Regions from separate parts of the Saccharibacillus brassicae genome, predicted to be linked through region 2. Evidence: riboswitches for the same ligand, from Rfam matches in the RefSeq annotation. Region 2 holds a riboswitch; the other holds the start of a gene.
The links. Region 2 has a riboswitch for S-adenosylmethionine ahead of metA (homoserine O-acetyltransferase MetA). Riboswitches for the same ligand answer to the same signal wherever they lie in the genome.
Positions count from the first base shown of each region.

Region 1: another riboswitch for S-adenosylmethionine. It lies ahead of FFV09_RS06535 (methionine ABC transporter ATP-binding protein); the one in region 2 lies ahead of metA (homoserine O-acetyltransferase MetA).

Region 1 covers NZ_CP041217.1:1,590,466-1,598,222, forward strand. The annotation lists gene FFV09_RS06510 (beta-glucoside-specific PTS transporter subunit IIABC) at 1-466, opposite strand, end outside; gene FFV09_RS06515 (YuzB family protein) at 731-988, opposite strand; gene FFV09_RS06520 (NifU family protein) at 1,194-1,439, shown strand; gene FFV09_RS06525 (MetQ/NlpA family ABC transporter substrate-binding protein) at 1,637-2,491, opposite strand; gene FFV09_RS06530 (methionine ABC transporter permease) at 2,526-3,197, opposite strand; gene FFV09_RS06535 (methionine ABC transporter ATP-binding protein) at 3,194-4,210, opposite strand; SAM riboswitch class I at 4,428-4,570, opposite strand; gene FFV09_RS06540 (COX15/CtaA family protein) at 4,862-5,767, opposite strand; gene FFV09_RS06545 (thioredoxin family protein) at 6,031-6,381, opposite strand; gene FFV09_RS06550 (putative polysaccharide biosynthesis protein) at 6,460-7,757, opposite strand, start outside.
Region 2 covers NZ_CP041217.1:4,252,344-4,260,100, forward strand. The annotation lists gene FFV09_RS17640 (phosphodiester glycosidase family protein) at 1-973, shown strand, start outside; gene FFV09_RS17645 (MOSC domain-containing protein) at 991-1,650, shown strand; gene FFV09_RS17650 (HRDC domain-containing protein) at 1,845-2,999, shown strand; gene corA (magnesium/cobalt transporter CorA) at 3,159-4,100, opposite strand; SAM riboswitch class I at 4,606-4,712, shown strand; gene metA (homoserine O-acetyltransferase MetA) at 5,092-6,045, shown strand; gene FFV09_RS17665 (PLP-dependent transferase) at 6,086-7,270, shown strand; gene FFV09_RS17670 (aminotransferase class I/II-fold pyridoxal phosphate-dependent enzyme) at 7,272-7,757, shown strand, end outside.

The DNA.
Region 1 (7,757 bases), 2.7 Mb from region 2:
GGAACAGGATTTTGTACGTCTGCCCGTCCGAATCGATCCAGCCGGCGACGCTCAGCAGCAGCAGAAGCGACTTGAGCACGCCGCCGCCGGCAATCGCCGGCACGAGCGGGCCGAACACGCCGGTCAGGAAATCGAGGAATACGGCGCCCCATTTTCTTTTCTCCGCCGGTTTGTCGCCGCCTGCGGCCATGCCGCCGTCTTCGGACGAAGCGCCGGCATGGCCCGGACCGAGCAGGTCCACGACTTTGTCGTACACTTCCAGCACTTCGTTGCCGATGACGACCTGGCATTGGCTCGCCATTTTGACCGCGATCACGCCTTCGACGCTTTCGAGCTGCGGAACGTCGGCTTTGTTGTCGTCGATCAGCGTAAAGCGCAGCCGCGTCGAGCAGTGCTCGAAGTGAGACACGTTTTCTTTGCCGCCCACATGCTTCAGCACGTCGGTGGCGGTGCGTTTGTAGTCCATATCTATGCTCCTTTTTCAGGCGATATGAAAGGTTTCAGCCATTTTTCAACTAAAAAAGGACCTAAAACGCACAAATCCGGAGATTCGTTCGTTTTAGGTCCTGCCTGCATAACCAGTCACATGCCTAGTGGTTTATTGAATTGCTGTCAGTGTATCGCATATCGGTGAAAGCGTCAACATTACGGACGGTTTTTTTGTCGAAAAGTTTCGAATGTTCGAATTCAGGCGGAATTTAAACCGTCTCTCTCCCATTCAACCCTAGTCCTAGTCCAGATCCAGAGACGCCCAAGGATCTTCTTCGTTCATCTTCGCTTCGATCGCTTTCTCCAGCGCCTCTACGGTCTCCGCTTCGACGACATCGCTGTTCACCATCGCATACGGGCCGAAATCGCATTGCCCGCAGTTGCCGAGACAGCCGTATTCGATGACATCGTATTCGGGATTGGCTTCAAGCTTGTCGAACAGCTCCTGCGTGCCGTGGTGCATATTGCTGGCACAGAACTCGATAATCGGTCTGATCATCATTTTCTCACCTATTCTCATTTATTCTCAGCCGCATGACGGCAAACTTGGAATGCTTCTTTAATTTTCGATTCATTTATATTATAATACAAGAGAGACTTTTGCAAAGTTTGATTTATTGTTTCATTCTTTTGCAAAATGATTCTCCGAAGTGACTACGCGGTTACAACTGTACGCTTCAAACATTTGAGAGGAGCTGACCATAATGAGTGAAAGTACACAACTCGACATGTATGATGAAGTTCTGGACGTGCTGGACAAACTGCGTCCTTTCCTGCAGCGCGATGGCGGAGACGTTGAATTGGTTGACGTTGAAGACGGCATCGTGAAGCTGAAGCTCGTCGGCGCTTGCGGCAGCTGCCCAAGTTCCACGATTACGCTGAAAGCCGGTATCGAACGCGCCCTGTTCGAAGAAGTCGAAGGCGTAAACGAAGTTATCCAGGTCTTCTAAGACGGACCCCGGTTCGTATACAAGATTTCGCTTAGGCGAACATGGAACGAGAGCGTCGAATCTTCGGATTCGGCGCTTTTTGTTTGTCTTTTTAAAAAAACAACGGATCTCACCAAAAAAAGTCCCGTTCTCCATCAGGAGTCCGGGACTTTTGGTGTGAATCGGCAGATCGGGAACGACGGTTCAGAGGTTCGCGCTTAGAAAGCGGGAATGATCTCGCCTTTGTATTCTTCTTGAATGAACGCTTTGGTATCTTCCGAGTTCAGAGCCGCGATCAATTTCTTGATGGCGTCGGAATCTTTGTTGTCTTGACGGGTAACGAGCAGGTTCGCGTAAGGTACGTCGCTGTCTTCTTTGAACAGGGCGTCTTCGCCCGGGGACAGGTCGGCTTCAAGCGCGTAGTTGGCGTTGATCATGCCCAGGTCGACTTCGTCGAGCTGACGCGGAATCGCTGCGGCTTCGATCGGCAGGAACTTGAGGTTCTTGGTGTTCTCTGTCACGTCGCGCTCGGTCGACGTGATGTCCGCGCCGTCTTTGAGCTTGATCAATCCTTGTTTTTGCAGCAGCAGCAGCGCGCGTGCCGTATTGGTCGGATCGTTCGGGATGGCTACGGTCGCGCCGTCGGCCAACTCGTCGATCGATTTGATTTTTTTGGAATAGCCGGCGAACGGTTCGATGTGTACGGAAGCGACGCTGACCAGGTCCGTGCCGTTTTTCTCGTTTTGCACGTCGAGGTACGATTGGGTCTGGAAGAAGTTCGCGTCAAGCGATTTCTCGGCCAGCTGCGTGTTCGGCAGGATGTAATCCGAGAATTGGACGATTTCCAGGTTCACGCCTTCTTTTTCCAGCGCAGGCTTGATGTGTTCCAGAATGACGGCGTGAGGGACCGGAGAAGCGCCGACTTTGAGCGTGACCGCTTCGGTCGAAGCCGCGTCGCCGGAACCGGCAGCGTCCGTGCCTGTCGAAGCCGTGGTACCGCCGCTGCTGTTGCCGCATGCGGCCAGCAGAGCGACGAGCGCAAGCGTGAGTACTGCGAGAATCCATTTTTTCATTGTGTTTCTCCCCTTTTGTTCGCTATTTTATGTTTTATTTCCGGGTAAAATGAAGGACCAGACGATCGCCGATCATCTGAATGATCTGTACCATCAGCACGATCAGCACGAGCGATACGAGCATGACGGCTGTCTCGTAGCGGTAATAGCCGTAGTTGACCGCAAGCGTGCCGAGGCCGCCGCCTCCGACCAGCCCCGACATGGCGGTGTACGAGATCAGGGCGATGACCGTGACGGTGAAGCCCGCAATCAGGCCCGGCAGCGATTCGCGCAAGATGACTTTGTACACAACCTGCCACGTGGAAGCGCCCATCGACTGGGCCGCTTCGATCACGCCGCGGTCCACTTCGCGCAGCGCGGTCTCGACGAGCCGTGCGAAGAACGGGGCGGCTCCGATGACGAGCGGCGGAATCATGCCCCGTACGCCGATCGAAGTGTTGACGATTTCCTTCGTGATCGGAATCAACGCGATGATCAAGATGATGAACGGAACCGAGCGCAGGATGTTGACGATCACCGACAGGATGCTGTACAGCACCCGCAGCACGTACGACGACGACCGCGCCCACAGGAACAGCACGATGCCGAGCGGAAGGCCGAGAAGCAGCGTGAACAGGCTGGAGTAGCCGAGCATCTGGAGCGTTTCGACCGTGGCTTTGCCGAACTCTTCCCAGTTGACTTGCGAAAAATCGAGTTTGCCGTTCATTGCAGTTCCTCCACTTCAAGCCTTTGTTCGGTCAGGCGCCGCAGCGTGTTGTCGATCGACGCGGCGTCGCCTTCGAAACGGACGACCAGCTGCCCGTACGGCGTTTCCTTGATCCGCGAGATCGTGCCCTGCAGAATCGCGAAGTCGACGCCCGTCTCCTTCACCGTCTGCGACAGCGTCGATTGATACGTCAACTCGCCGATAAACGTCACTTTGACCGTCCGCGAAGACGGCACGTGCACGGCCCGGATCGCTTCTTCGAACATCTCTCCGCCTTCGGATTCGCGCTTGATGAACTCCTGCGTAATCGTCTCTCTCGGCTTGAGGAACACGTCGATAACCGGCCCCTGCTCCACGATAATGCCGCCGTTGATAACGGCGACCTTGTCGCAGATACTCTGGATGACGTGCATCTCGTGCGTGATAAGCACGATGGTCAAGCCCAGCTTGCGGTTGATGTCGAGCAGCAGACGCAGGATGGAATCCGTCGTCTGGGGATCGAGCGCCGACGTCGCTTCGTCGCACAGCAGCACGCGCGGGTTGGGCGCCAGCGCCCGGGCGATGCCGACCCGCTGCTTCTGCCCGCCGGACAGCTGCGCCGGATATTTGCTCGCGTGTTCGGTCAGCCCGACCAGTTCGAGCATCTCGTTCACCCGGCGGTTGATCTCCGTACGCGATTTGCCTTCAAGCTTGAGCGGAAAAGCGACGTTCTCGTAGACGGTCGCCGAAGACAGCAGGTTGAAATGCTGGAAAATCATGCCGAGCTTGCGGCGTTCGCGCTGGAGCTGCCTCTTGCCGAGCCGGGTAATGTCCGTCTCGCCGATCCAGACCGAACCGCTCGTCGGCTGCTCCAGACGGTTGATACATCGGATCAGCGTGCTCTTGCCGGCTCCGGAATGGCCGATGATGCCGAAGATTTCCCCTTGGGCGATCTCCAGATTGATGCCGTTCAACGCCGTCATCGTCTTGCCTCTCGTGGTATAGGTCTTAACCAAATTTTTGATGGTGATCACTCGGCTGGTCCTCCTAGCTGTCTAAAATCGCTTGTGTGTCGATTTGCCCACTTTAGGTTACGCGCTGTCGCCTTAAAGCCGGCGGGTATTCGCGGCGCACACCCGTTCTCCATGCCGGCCGCGCTTGCGGATCTAACCCGTGTATACCGCGGCTTGATAAATCAAAAAGCCCTTTTTGATAGACAAAAAGGGCTCGCATCGTATGCGGAAAGTCACCTTCTCATCTCCCAGAACCGTGGCTTGCGTTCTGTAGGAATTAGCACCATGACACCCTGCGCCGCACGTCTTCTTCGGACGTTCGCCTGCAGGATCGGTTGCCGGGCTTCATCGGGCCTGTCCCTCCGCCTCTCTCGATAAGAAAAATCTGAGATATCTAATTGGAAAGCTGGGGATTACGGAAATTCAAAAGAACCGAACCGAAATCCTTCACTCAGTATATTCAGTTTGGCACGTTTTGTAAAGGTCTCGCATGAAAATTTTCATCGCTTTCGGTCCGCCGGTTTGTCTTGCCGCCGCGGACAGATCCGGCGTACAAAAAAGAAGCCTCCGCAGAGACTTCTTGGCCGTACGCGCCTTCGCGCAAATTAGCATGCCTCCTGCGCCGGCTGCCCCGCCGGGCGGTTCATCCGCTGCGCGGGGACTGCCGGGCACTCAGGCTTGCGCCGTTTTCTTGACGCGCACCGACGTTTCTTCCCTGGCCGGAATCCGGCTCAATTCCCAGGTCCGGATACTCATGAAGCACAGGAACGCGAACAGGAAGTCCGTAATAAGCGTGTGCAGCATCGGAGCGAACATGTAATATTCGCTGCCGAGCGCAACGAGGTTGAGAATGCCACTGAGCGGCAGCGCGATCATCAGCACGATGACGATGATGCCCAGCTTGCGGATGTCCGGAATATGCGAGTAATTGCGAACCGCCATATGCCCGACGATCAGTACGAAAATGAGCAGCAGCGCGGACGCGATATGCAGCACGATCGACATTTTCGCCAGTTGGGTATGGCTGACCAGCGCACCCGTATAGACGACCGCATACGTGAACGCTGCCGAGAACACGGTCAAATTGCGCGTGCGCTTGCTGACCCGCTGCGCGGCGGGCGGCTCCTGGTAGCGCTCCAGGCTGCCTGCCCGGCGCACCGACAGCGCAAGCACGAGCGCGCTCGCGAACGCGATCAGCGCGAATCCGAAATGCAGCGCCATGATCGGCGGCGACTGCGAGAAGACGACAGCCAGCGCGCCCATGACCGCCTGCACGATGACGAAAAACGCCATGATCGCGGCATAGATTTGAAAATCGCGCCGTTTGCGCGCCCAGATCAGAAACGCCACGAGCGTGGCGAGCGCCAGCAGACCCGCGATGCCGGCCGTCAACCGGTGCGTGTACTCGATCAGCGAACCGATCGTGGTGCCCGGCACGAACTTGCCGTGGCAGAGCGGGAATTGGCGTCCGCATTCCAGGCCGGACCCCGTTCTCGTCACGACCACGCCGTTGAACGAGACGAGCAGCATGATCATGCACGATGCGTAGCTCAGCCATTTCAACACTTTATATTGCAAAAGTCTCACCGCCGATTCGAAAAGTAGTGGAGGGCATTCCCGTGCCGCGAACCCCGCAGCCGCCGAAATGCCTTTTCCTTTTATTATACCGGAAATGTATCCGGGTTAAGAATTGTCTTTGTGACAAAAAATGTTCAAATCGACGGCAAGTTTCCGGCTTATTGCCGGATTCCGTATGACCTTTATCATTGATGCCGGGGATCGAAGCCCGCACGCAGCAAAACGCCCGCCAGGGCGGCAGGCCGAAGCGGGCGTTTGCGGGATCAGTTCTGGCCGGCCAGTTGGCCGTGCACGGCGGCGGCGCGGTCGAGGAAACTCTCGATCTCGGCGCGCGATTTGCGGGCTTTGTTCACGAAGCGAATCAATTCCTTGCCGTTCGAAAAAGCGACGAAGCTCGGAATGCCGAGAATGTTCAGCTCGCGGCTGACCGCCTCGACTTCTTCGACGTCGACCTGGATCAGCTTGAGCTGGTCTTTGCGCTGTTCTTCGACTTCGGGCATGAACGGATCGATAAAGTGGCAGTCTCCGCACCAATCGGCGCGGAATACGGCTACGGTCAGTCCCGGACTTGCGATCTGCCGATCGAAATCGGCTTGGGTACGAATTTGTTCCATGCGAAATCTCTCCTTTGATGTTTCGTTATTCGGGCATCAATGCCGGTCTGTTTATTTTACCCCAATTTCGCCCGGGAATCATCCGCGCTGAAGGCGCATCAGCGGACGCAGCGCTTTTTGCAGCGGACGCGGGTACGAGCCCAGTTCGTCGCGGCGGATGACCCGCAGCACGACAAGCAGCACCAGGTAGATCGACGGCACAATCAAGCCGACCGCGCAGCAGGCGATGAAGAACGCCAGGCGGGCGTGCATGAACGCGCTCATCCAGCTGCCCAGCTCGCTGAGCCCGAAGCTTGCCGCGGCGACGACCATGCAGGTCGCGATGAAGGCCGGCCAGCGGCTGCCCAGCACCGAGAACGACACGATGCCGCGCAGCGTGTGCAGGTTAAGCAGCGTGATGACGAGGAAGCAGACGCCGGTCATGCCGATGATGCCGTAGATGCCGTAACTGCCGAGCAGCGGCGCAAGCGCCAGGCTGCCGGCGATTTTGACGACGAGGCCGATCGCGACGTGCACCATCGAGCGGCGGGCCAGGTTCATGCCGAGCAGCATCGAGTTGCTGACCATCATCGTAATCTGGAAAATGGTGCCGAGCGTCAGGATGGCGATGATGCCGGCGCCGTCCAGCGTACTGAACAGCAGGCCGTTGACCGAATAGGCGGCGCAGCCGAGCGCCAGTACGAGCGGCATGCCCGTCAGCGTCGCGATGCGCATCGCAAGCGTCACCTGCTGCTGCAAATGCTGCGTGTCTTTGCGGGCGAACGCGGCCGAGATGATCGGAATCAGCGACGTGCTGAGCGCGATCGCGAGAATCGGCGGGATGCCGGCGACGCTTTGGGCGCGGCTGCCGAGGATGCCGAGCTGCATCGTCGCCATCGCGTCGCCGATCTGTCCGATGAGCAGCGGCTTGACGATCGTCGTGTCGATGAAGTTGATCGCCGGAACGGCGAGCGCCGTCAGCACGATCGGAATCGACAGTTTGAAGATGTCGCCGTAAATGCGGCTGAGCGGAATAGTCTGATCGTGACGGTTGATCAGCGTCCGGCCTTTTTTGCGTTCGTTCTTCGACAGTTTCAGCGAAGCGAACAGCATGATCGCGAACGCGCCCAGGCTGCCGAGCACGCCGCCGAAGGTGGCGCCGGCCGCGATCGTCTCGCCGGGCTTGTCCATTTGCAGCAAAATGTAGGCCAACAGAATCGCGGTGAAGACGCGGGCGACCTGCTCGATGATCTGCGAGACGCCTCCGATCGCCATCATGTTGCGGCCCTGGAAATAGCCGCGCATCATGGCGATCGTCGGGAACAGGATCAGCGCCGGCGCAAGCGCCCGGATAGCCGGGGTCGCTTGCGGCAGCTCGATCAGCGCCGTGTACCACG
Region 2 (7,757 bases):
GCGGACGTACGCTGTGCAGACCGTGAGTATTCCGAAAGGCACCAAAGCCGCGCTCGGGCTGGCGCAGGGCCGGGTCGGGCAGACGCAGAGTTTCGCTTCGATCGTCAAGCAGAGCCGGGCGACGGCGGCGATCAACGGTGCGTTTTTCAACGCTTACGGAGGTCCGGCCGATCCTTATGGCACGCTGATCGCCCAGGGGAAGATCGTGCATACCGGTTATTACGGAACGAGCATCGGGTTCAAACAAGACGGAACGGTGCTGATGGATTCGCTGCGCGTCGGCATCCGGGGCACCGTGACGGGCAGACCGGACAAAGCGGGCAAAAGCCGAACGCTTGGGTGGTACGCGACTTTCGTCAACCGTACGCCGGATACGGGCCAAAACGTGGTGCTTATGTATAATTCGGCCCGGGGGACGAACGTGGGCTTCAGCGGCGGAACCGCCGTTACGGTGCGCAAAGGCAAAGTGGTCAAAAAAGCGGCGAATGCCAACACGTCCATTCCGGGGGACGGGTATGTGCTGGTGTATCACGGCTCCGAACAGAACAATGCCGCACGTTTTGAAGTCGGGTCCGCGGTCGACATGAATCTCTCCTACGAAAATGCCGCCAAGCGTCCAATTCCGTGGTCCGACGTCGTGACGTCGGTCGGAGCCGGGCCCCGTCTGGTCACGGACGGCAAAGTGTCGCTGGACGCCACAGGCGAAGGCTTCAACGATCCCAAGATTCTGACCGCCTCCGGCGCGCGCAGCGGAATCGCGATCATGCCGGACGGCTCGGTGCTGCTGGCCACGATCGGCGGCGCGACGATGAGCCAATGGGCGCAGGTCATGCAGAAAATGGGTGCCAAGCAGGCGATGAATCTGGACGGCGGCGCTTCTTCGGCGCTGTACGCGAACGGTCGGACGCTGACCGGGGCCGGACGGCCGCTGAGCAACACGCTCGTCTTTGGCCAATGGGTCGCCATGCAGTAGAAACGGAGGAATTCAACATGAAGGAAGTCGTAATCGCGGCAGTGAACGTCGGACTGCCCAGATCCGTGCCGAACGGCAAAAAGGAAGTGCAGACCGGAATCTTCAAAGAACCGGTCGACGGAGCGGCGTATCTGAGTACGCTCGGCTTCGAAGGCGACGGGCAGGCCGATCTCAAAAATCACGGCGGTCCGGACAAAGCGGTCTGCGTCTATTCGACGGACCGGTTTGCGTTCTGGGAAGACGGCGTGCTGCCGAAGCTAGGCCCGGGCGCTTTCGGCGAAAATTTATCGATCGCGGGCGGAGCGGAAGAAGATTTTTGTATCGGCGATACGTTCGTCATCGGCGAAGCGATCGTGCAGCTCAGCCAGCCGAGGCAGCCATGCTTCAAACTGTCGGTCCGCTACGGCGTGCCGGAACTGCCGGAGAAAGTGCAGGAGACGGGCTACAGCGGCTTTTATTTCCGGGTCGTCCGCGAAGGGCTGATCCAAGCCGGAGACCGGATGGAACTGCTGGAACGCCATCCGGCCGGCATGACCGTCATGCGCGCGAACGAGATCAAGTACAAGCGCAAAGACGATGCCGAAGCGATCCGCAGCCTGCTGGACGTTCGCGAATTGGCCGACGCCTGGCGGGGACCGCTCCAAAAGCGGCTGGAGACATTGGACAATCAGGGGTGAGCGGCCCGGACGTCGACGCAGCAAAAAGCCGTCAAAAGAATCTTGACTCTTCTTCCGTGTCGAGAGTATGATAGGGGCAACAGCATACAAGCGCGGAGGAAGCACCTCTCTTACATATCCATGTAGGAGGGGTGCTTTTTTGCGTTTTCGCTGCAAACTTGTCGACGCCGCGCGACACAACGGAGGGAAACGAAATGACGATCGTATTTTTGAAGCGGCTGGAAATTGAAAAGGAGCATGAAACCGAGTCGGCCCAGGTCTGGATCGAAGAAGAAGACGGATTGTGGATCAGCGGTTGGAGCGGAGAAGACGCCGCGGGGGAAAAGCGGCCGGAGCGTGAAATCTGGTACGAAGGCTCGGTCTGGAACGAGATGCTGGCCGTGTACCGCCACCGGCTGGCGGCCAAGCTTGCCGAAGGGTATCGGCCGGTGATCCGGGATACGTTTCAGGAATTTCTCGAAGCCGGCCAGCGCGGCCGCTTCACGCAGAGGCTGATCTGCTACAGCGAACTGAACGCCGACGAAGAATTGTACCAGCGGCTGGCCGCCTGGCGCAGGGTTCGGGCGACCGAAGAGCACCGGGCGCCGTATCTGATCGCGACCAATCGCGCGCTGCGGCTCATTGCGGCGTTCCTGCCGCGGACTCAGGAAGAGCTGCGCGAGCTGCCGGGGATCGGCGAGAACACCGTGCAGCGTTACGGCGAAGCGGTATTGGAACATACGCGGACATTGGAGCGCAAGCATGCTTTTCCGCTCGACTGGGTGGAGCGGCGCCTGGACGAAGAAGAATTCGAAGCGTGGACGTACAAAGGCAAAGAGCGCAAGTTCAAGCGCGAAGCCGAACGGGTCCGGGCGACGCGGCTGCTGCTGGAATCCGCCAAGGTCGGTTCTTCGCTGTCGCAGATCAGCGAGGCCAGCGGTCTGGATCGGCGCGAGCTGATCGACATGATGGAATCGCTGGAGAAGAACGGATACGACCTGGAATCCGTAATCGAGCACGAGCTGCAGCTGATGCCGCAGGAGCAGCGCGAAGCCGTCATGCAGGCGTATGCTGAACTGGGCGATTCTTTTCTCAAGCCCGTCCTGAAGAAAGTATACGGCGAAGAACCGCCGAGCGAACCGGGCCTGGAGATTCTGTACGAGCAGCTGCGGATGCTGCGCATGCTTCGTCGCCGGGCCGCGGAGCGCCGCGAAGCCGAAGCGGCGATGACGCCGGAACCGGCAGGGCAGTCTGCGCCGGGAGCGTCTGCCGAAGCTGTGGTGGAATCGGCGCCGGAAGTCGTGATCGCGCCTAAGCCGTCCGCGGCGCCGGCCGCTTCCGGCCGCAAGCGGGGCACGCACGCCGGTTGAACCCGGCTTCGGACGCCAGGCGTCAGGCTTAATCTTCCGCCTGCGCCGCGGATCGCCAAAAAGGGCCGTTCCAAGCTCCGGATGCCGGAAGCGGGAACAGCCCTTTTGTATGCGTATAGGGGGGGATGCGGAACGGGTCGATGCAGGAAGGCGCCGAACTTACAGCCAGCCTTTTTTGCGGAACAGCAGGTACATCGTAAAGCCGAGCACGACCATGAGCGCGATGACCATCGGGTAGCCGTACGTCCAATGCAGCTCCGGCATATGGTCGAAGTTCATGCCGTAGATGCCCGTCACGACCGTCAGCGGCATGAAGATGGTCGTGATGACCGTGAACACCTTCATGATCTCGTTCGCGCGGTTGGAAATGCTGGACTGGTACGCTTCGCGAAGGTTGCCCATCAGATCGCGATACGTATCGAAAGCTTCGGACACTTTGACCGTATTTTCGTAAATGTCGCTGAAATATTTCTGCAGCTCGTCGTCGATCAGGCGCAGGTCTTTTTTGTTCAGAATATTGATGACTTCGCGCTGCGGCACCAGTACCTTCTTGAGCCAGAGAATCTCCGCCCGCAGGCCGATGATGTCGTTGAGATGCGTGCGCTTCGTATTCATCAGGATATCTTCTTCCAGCTGCTCGATCTGGTCTTCGATCCGGTCGCCGACTGCGAAGAAGTTGTCGACGACGCGGTCGATCAGCAGATACATGAAGCGGTCCGGCGTATGCACTTCTTCTTCCCACATGATCGGCTTGACCGTGCGGAGTTCGTGAATCTTCTGCCGGGTCACCGTAATGATAAAATGCCGGCCGAGGAAGATGTTCAGCGCGCGCATGAAGATCTCTTCGTTGTCGAAGCGGATACTGTTGACGACGGTAAAATAGTGGTTCTCGTAAATTTCGATTTTCGGCCGCTGTTCTTCCTCGCCGAGCATATCTTCGACCGCCAGATCGTGCAGGCCGAACGTGAGCTGGAGCAGCGTCACGTCGTCGAGATCGGCATCGATCCAGTAGAAGCCTTCTTCGGGCGGGGTGAGCGTGTCGGTCAGGTTTTCATTTTCGATCAGCGTAAAAACGCCGTATTTGACATGCCGGATTTTCATGCGGTTCAACTCCTTCGAAATGAGACGATCGCTCGTCTGGTGAAATAGTCTCGAATTCGCGGGAGAGCGCAGGAAAAAACAGGCCGTCGCCGGAACGGGCGTCGCCTTAAACGGTTGAACGGCAGTTCAGCCCTTAAGGCGGCGGCCGGTCAGTTAACTTCCATACATGGAGGCATTGACGCCGGTCGGCCGTTTTTTCGATTGTCGGATGCGTGCTGCGTTCTCTCGCGCTTGGGCCTCGGGTCGCCGTCCATCTGAAAGTCACCTCTTGTTTTCAAAATTGTTTTCATAAAACCCTCGTTAAGTATAACCTGCACCCTAGGGCCTTTCAAGGTCTTGTTTGTGACAAGGGATGCTTACGTTATCGGCTCCGCCGCGGCGAAACTGTAGATGAAGAAAATCGATACAGCCCGCTTCTTGCTTGAATGCATAAAATGTGTATAATTGAATCTAACGTTATCCCGGCGAAACGGTCGGGAATTCGACAATTGAATATTTCAGTGGAATCTTATCAAGAGCAGGTGGAGGGACTAGCCCGATGAAACCCGGCAACCGGCGACTTTGTCGTACGGTGCTAATTCTTGCAAGTTACCGTGCGAACAGAGACGAGGCACGAGTCGATCAGCCCTTGTCGTCACGGCCCGCCGTGCGAACGCAGACGAGGCACGAGTCGATCAGCCCTTGTCGTCACGGCCCGCCGTGCGAACAGAGACGAGGCATGAGTCGATCAGCCCTTGTCGTCACGGCACGCCGTGCGAACAGAGACGAGGCACGAGTCGATCAGCCTCGATCTTAGCGTCGCGCATCCGGTAACTTGACAGATGAGAGAGGCGCTAGCTTTATATAGACCTTTCTCGGCTTGCCCGGAAAGGTCTTTTTGGTACACTTTCGTGCCGAAAAACGCTTTTCCGGCTGCCGAATGCTCGATCGCACGACACCCGTGTCCACATTCAACGTCAAACGTCAAAACGTAAAAAGGAGTGAATGGAAAGTGCCGATTAAAGTACCCGATAATCTGCCCGCCATGGAAGTGCTGCTGAAGGAAAATATTTTCGTCATGGACGAGAGCCGGGCGTACAGTCAGGATATCCGTCCGCTCCGCATCGCGATTTTGAACCTGATGCCGACGAAGGAGACGACCGAGACGCAGCTGCTGCGCCTGATCGGCAACACGCCGCTGCAGGTGGACGTCGTGCTGCTGTACCCGAGTTCGCACACGTCCAAGAACACGTCGGAAGAATACCTGAACACTTTTTACAAAACGTTCGACGAAATCAAGCACAAACGCTTCGACGGCATGATCATTACCGGAGCGCCGGTCGAGCAGCTTGAATTCGAACAGGTGAGCTACTGGGACGAGATTCGCCAGATCTTCGAGTGGTCCAAGAAGAACGTCACTTCGACGCTGCATATCTGTTGGGCTTCGCAGGCCGGCCTGTACCATCACTTCGGCGTGAACAAAATTCCGCTGGCGGACAAATGCTTCGGCGTCTTCCCGCATACGATGAACAAGACCAACGTGCAGCTGCTGCGCGGCTTCGACGAATGTTTCTTCGTGCCCCACTCGCGCCATACGGACGTGCAGCGGGAAGATATTTTGCGCAGCCCGGAACTCGAGATTCTGGCCGAGTCCGAAGAAGCGGGCGTCTATCTGGTCGCGACCCGCGACGGCAAGCAGATCTTTGCTACCGGCCACTCCGAATACGATCCGCTGTCGCTCAAATGGGAATATGACCGCGATATCGCCAAAGGGATGGATATCCCGGTTCCGAGAAACTATTTTCCGAACGACGATCCGACCCGCAAGCCGCTGTCTTCCTGGAGAGCGCACGCCAATCTGCTGTTCTCGAACTGGCTCAACTATTACGTCTACCAGGAGACTCCGTTCGATCAGGTCGACCTGACCAAAGAAGTATCGTTCAGCGACTACGGCGCCGGCATCTGAATCACTCACTCAATCCACGATCCATTCAGGAGGAATGACCATGAAGGACGACAGACAGCTCAAAATCGAAAGCGCGCTTGCGCAGATCGGCTCGCTTGAAGACCCGCAGACGGGAGGCGTGACGTTCCCGATCTACCATTCGACCGCTTACCGGCATCCGGGGCTCGGCCGGAGTACCGGCTTCGACTATACCCGGACCAAGAACCCGACCCGCAGCGTGCTGGAAGAAGCTTCGGCCAAGCTGGAAGCGGGCGACGCCGGTTTCGCGTGCAGTTCCGGCATGGCCGCGCTGCAGACGGTGTTTGCGCTGTTCGGGCAGGGCGACCATCTGATCGTCTCGCTCGACCTGTACGGCGGCACGTACCGCCTGCTGGAGCGCGTGCTGTCCCGGTTCGGCGTCAAGGCGTCCTACGTCGACACGAACGATCTCGAAGGCATCGAGCGTCTGCGCACGCCGAATACCAAAGCGGTGTTTATCGAGACGCCGACCAATCCGCTCATGATGGTCACCGATATCAAGGCGGTCGCCGACTGGGCGAAGCCGAACGGGATACTGACGATCGTCGACAACACGCTGCTGACGCCGTTTTTCCAGCGTCCGATCGAACTCGGCGCCGATATCGTCGTCCACAGCGCCACCAAATACCTGGGCGGGCATAATGACGTATTGGCAGGCCTGATCGTGACCCAAGGCAAAGAGCTGTCCGAAGAAATGTTTTTCCTCCACAATTCAATCGGCGCGGTGCTGAGCCCGACCGACTCCTACCAATTAATGCGCGGCATGAAGACGCTGGCGCTGCGGATGGAGCGGCACGAGAGCAACGCCCTGACGCTTGCGCGTTTCCTGCAGCAGCATCCGCAGATCGAAGCCGTCTACCATCCGGGTCTGCCGGAGCATCCGGGACACGACGTACAGAACCGGCAGTCGAGCGGCAATACCGGTATTTTCTCGTTCAAAGTCAAAGACGCGCGCTGGATCGATCCGATCTTGCGTCATATCCGGCTGATCGCTTTCGCGGAAAGTCTGGGCGGCGTCGAGTCGCTGATGACGTATCCGGCGATACAGACGCACGCGGATATTCCGCAGGAAATTCGCGACGCGATCGGCGTGGACGACAAGCTGCTGCGTTTCTCGGTCGGCATCGAGCATATCGACGACCTGATCGCGGACCTCGGCGGCGCGCTGCAGGCGGCTTTGAACGAGACGGAAGGGGCGGAAGCTTAATATGACCGACGTAAACAACGGGAATAACGAAAATACCGGGAACGACGGACTTATCGGCAAAAACGGCAGCGGCGACAGTCTGGAGACCGGCACGGAGAAAACGGCGCAGCCGCAAGGACGCACGCCGGAGCAGGCCGCGGCCGCGCCCCGGCAGCTGCAAACGCCCGAAGAAGCGGCGCAGGCGCTCAAAGACCGGCATTTCGACACGAAGCTGATCCATTTCGGCGCGGAGATCGATCCGGCGACCGGCGCGTCCAGCGTGCCAATCTACCAGGCGTCGACGTTCCACCATTTCGACATTTACAATCCACCGCAGTACGATTACAGCCGCTCCGGCAGCCCGACGCGCCAGGCGCTCGAAGATTACATCTCGCTGCTCGAAGGCGGAGCCGGCGGTTACGCATTCGCGTCCGGCATGGCCGCGATTTCCGCGGCGCTCATGATCTTTTCGGCCGGCGATCACCTGATCGTCACGGAAGACGTCTAC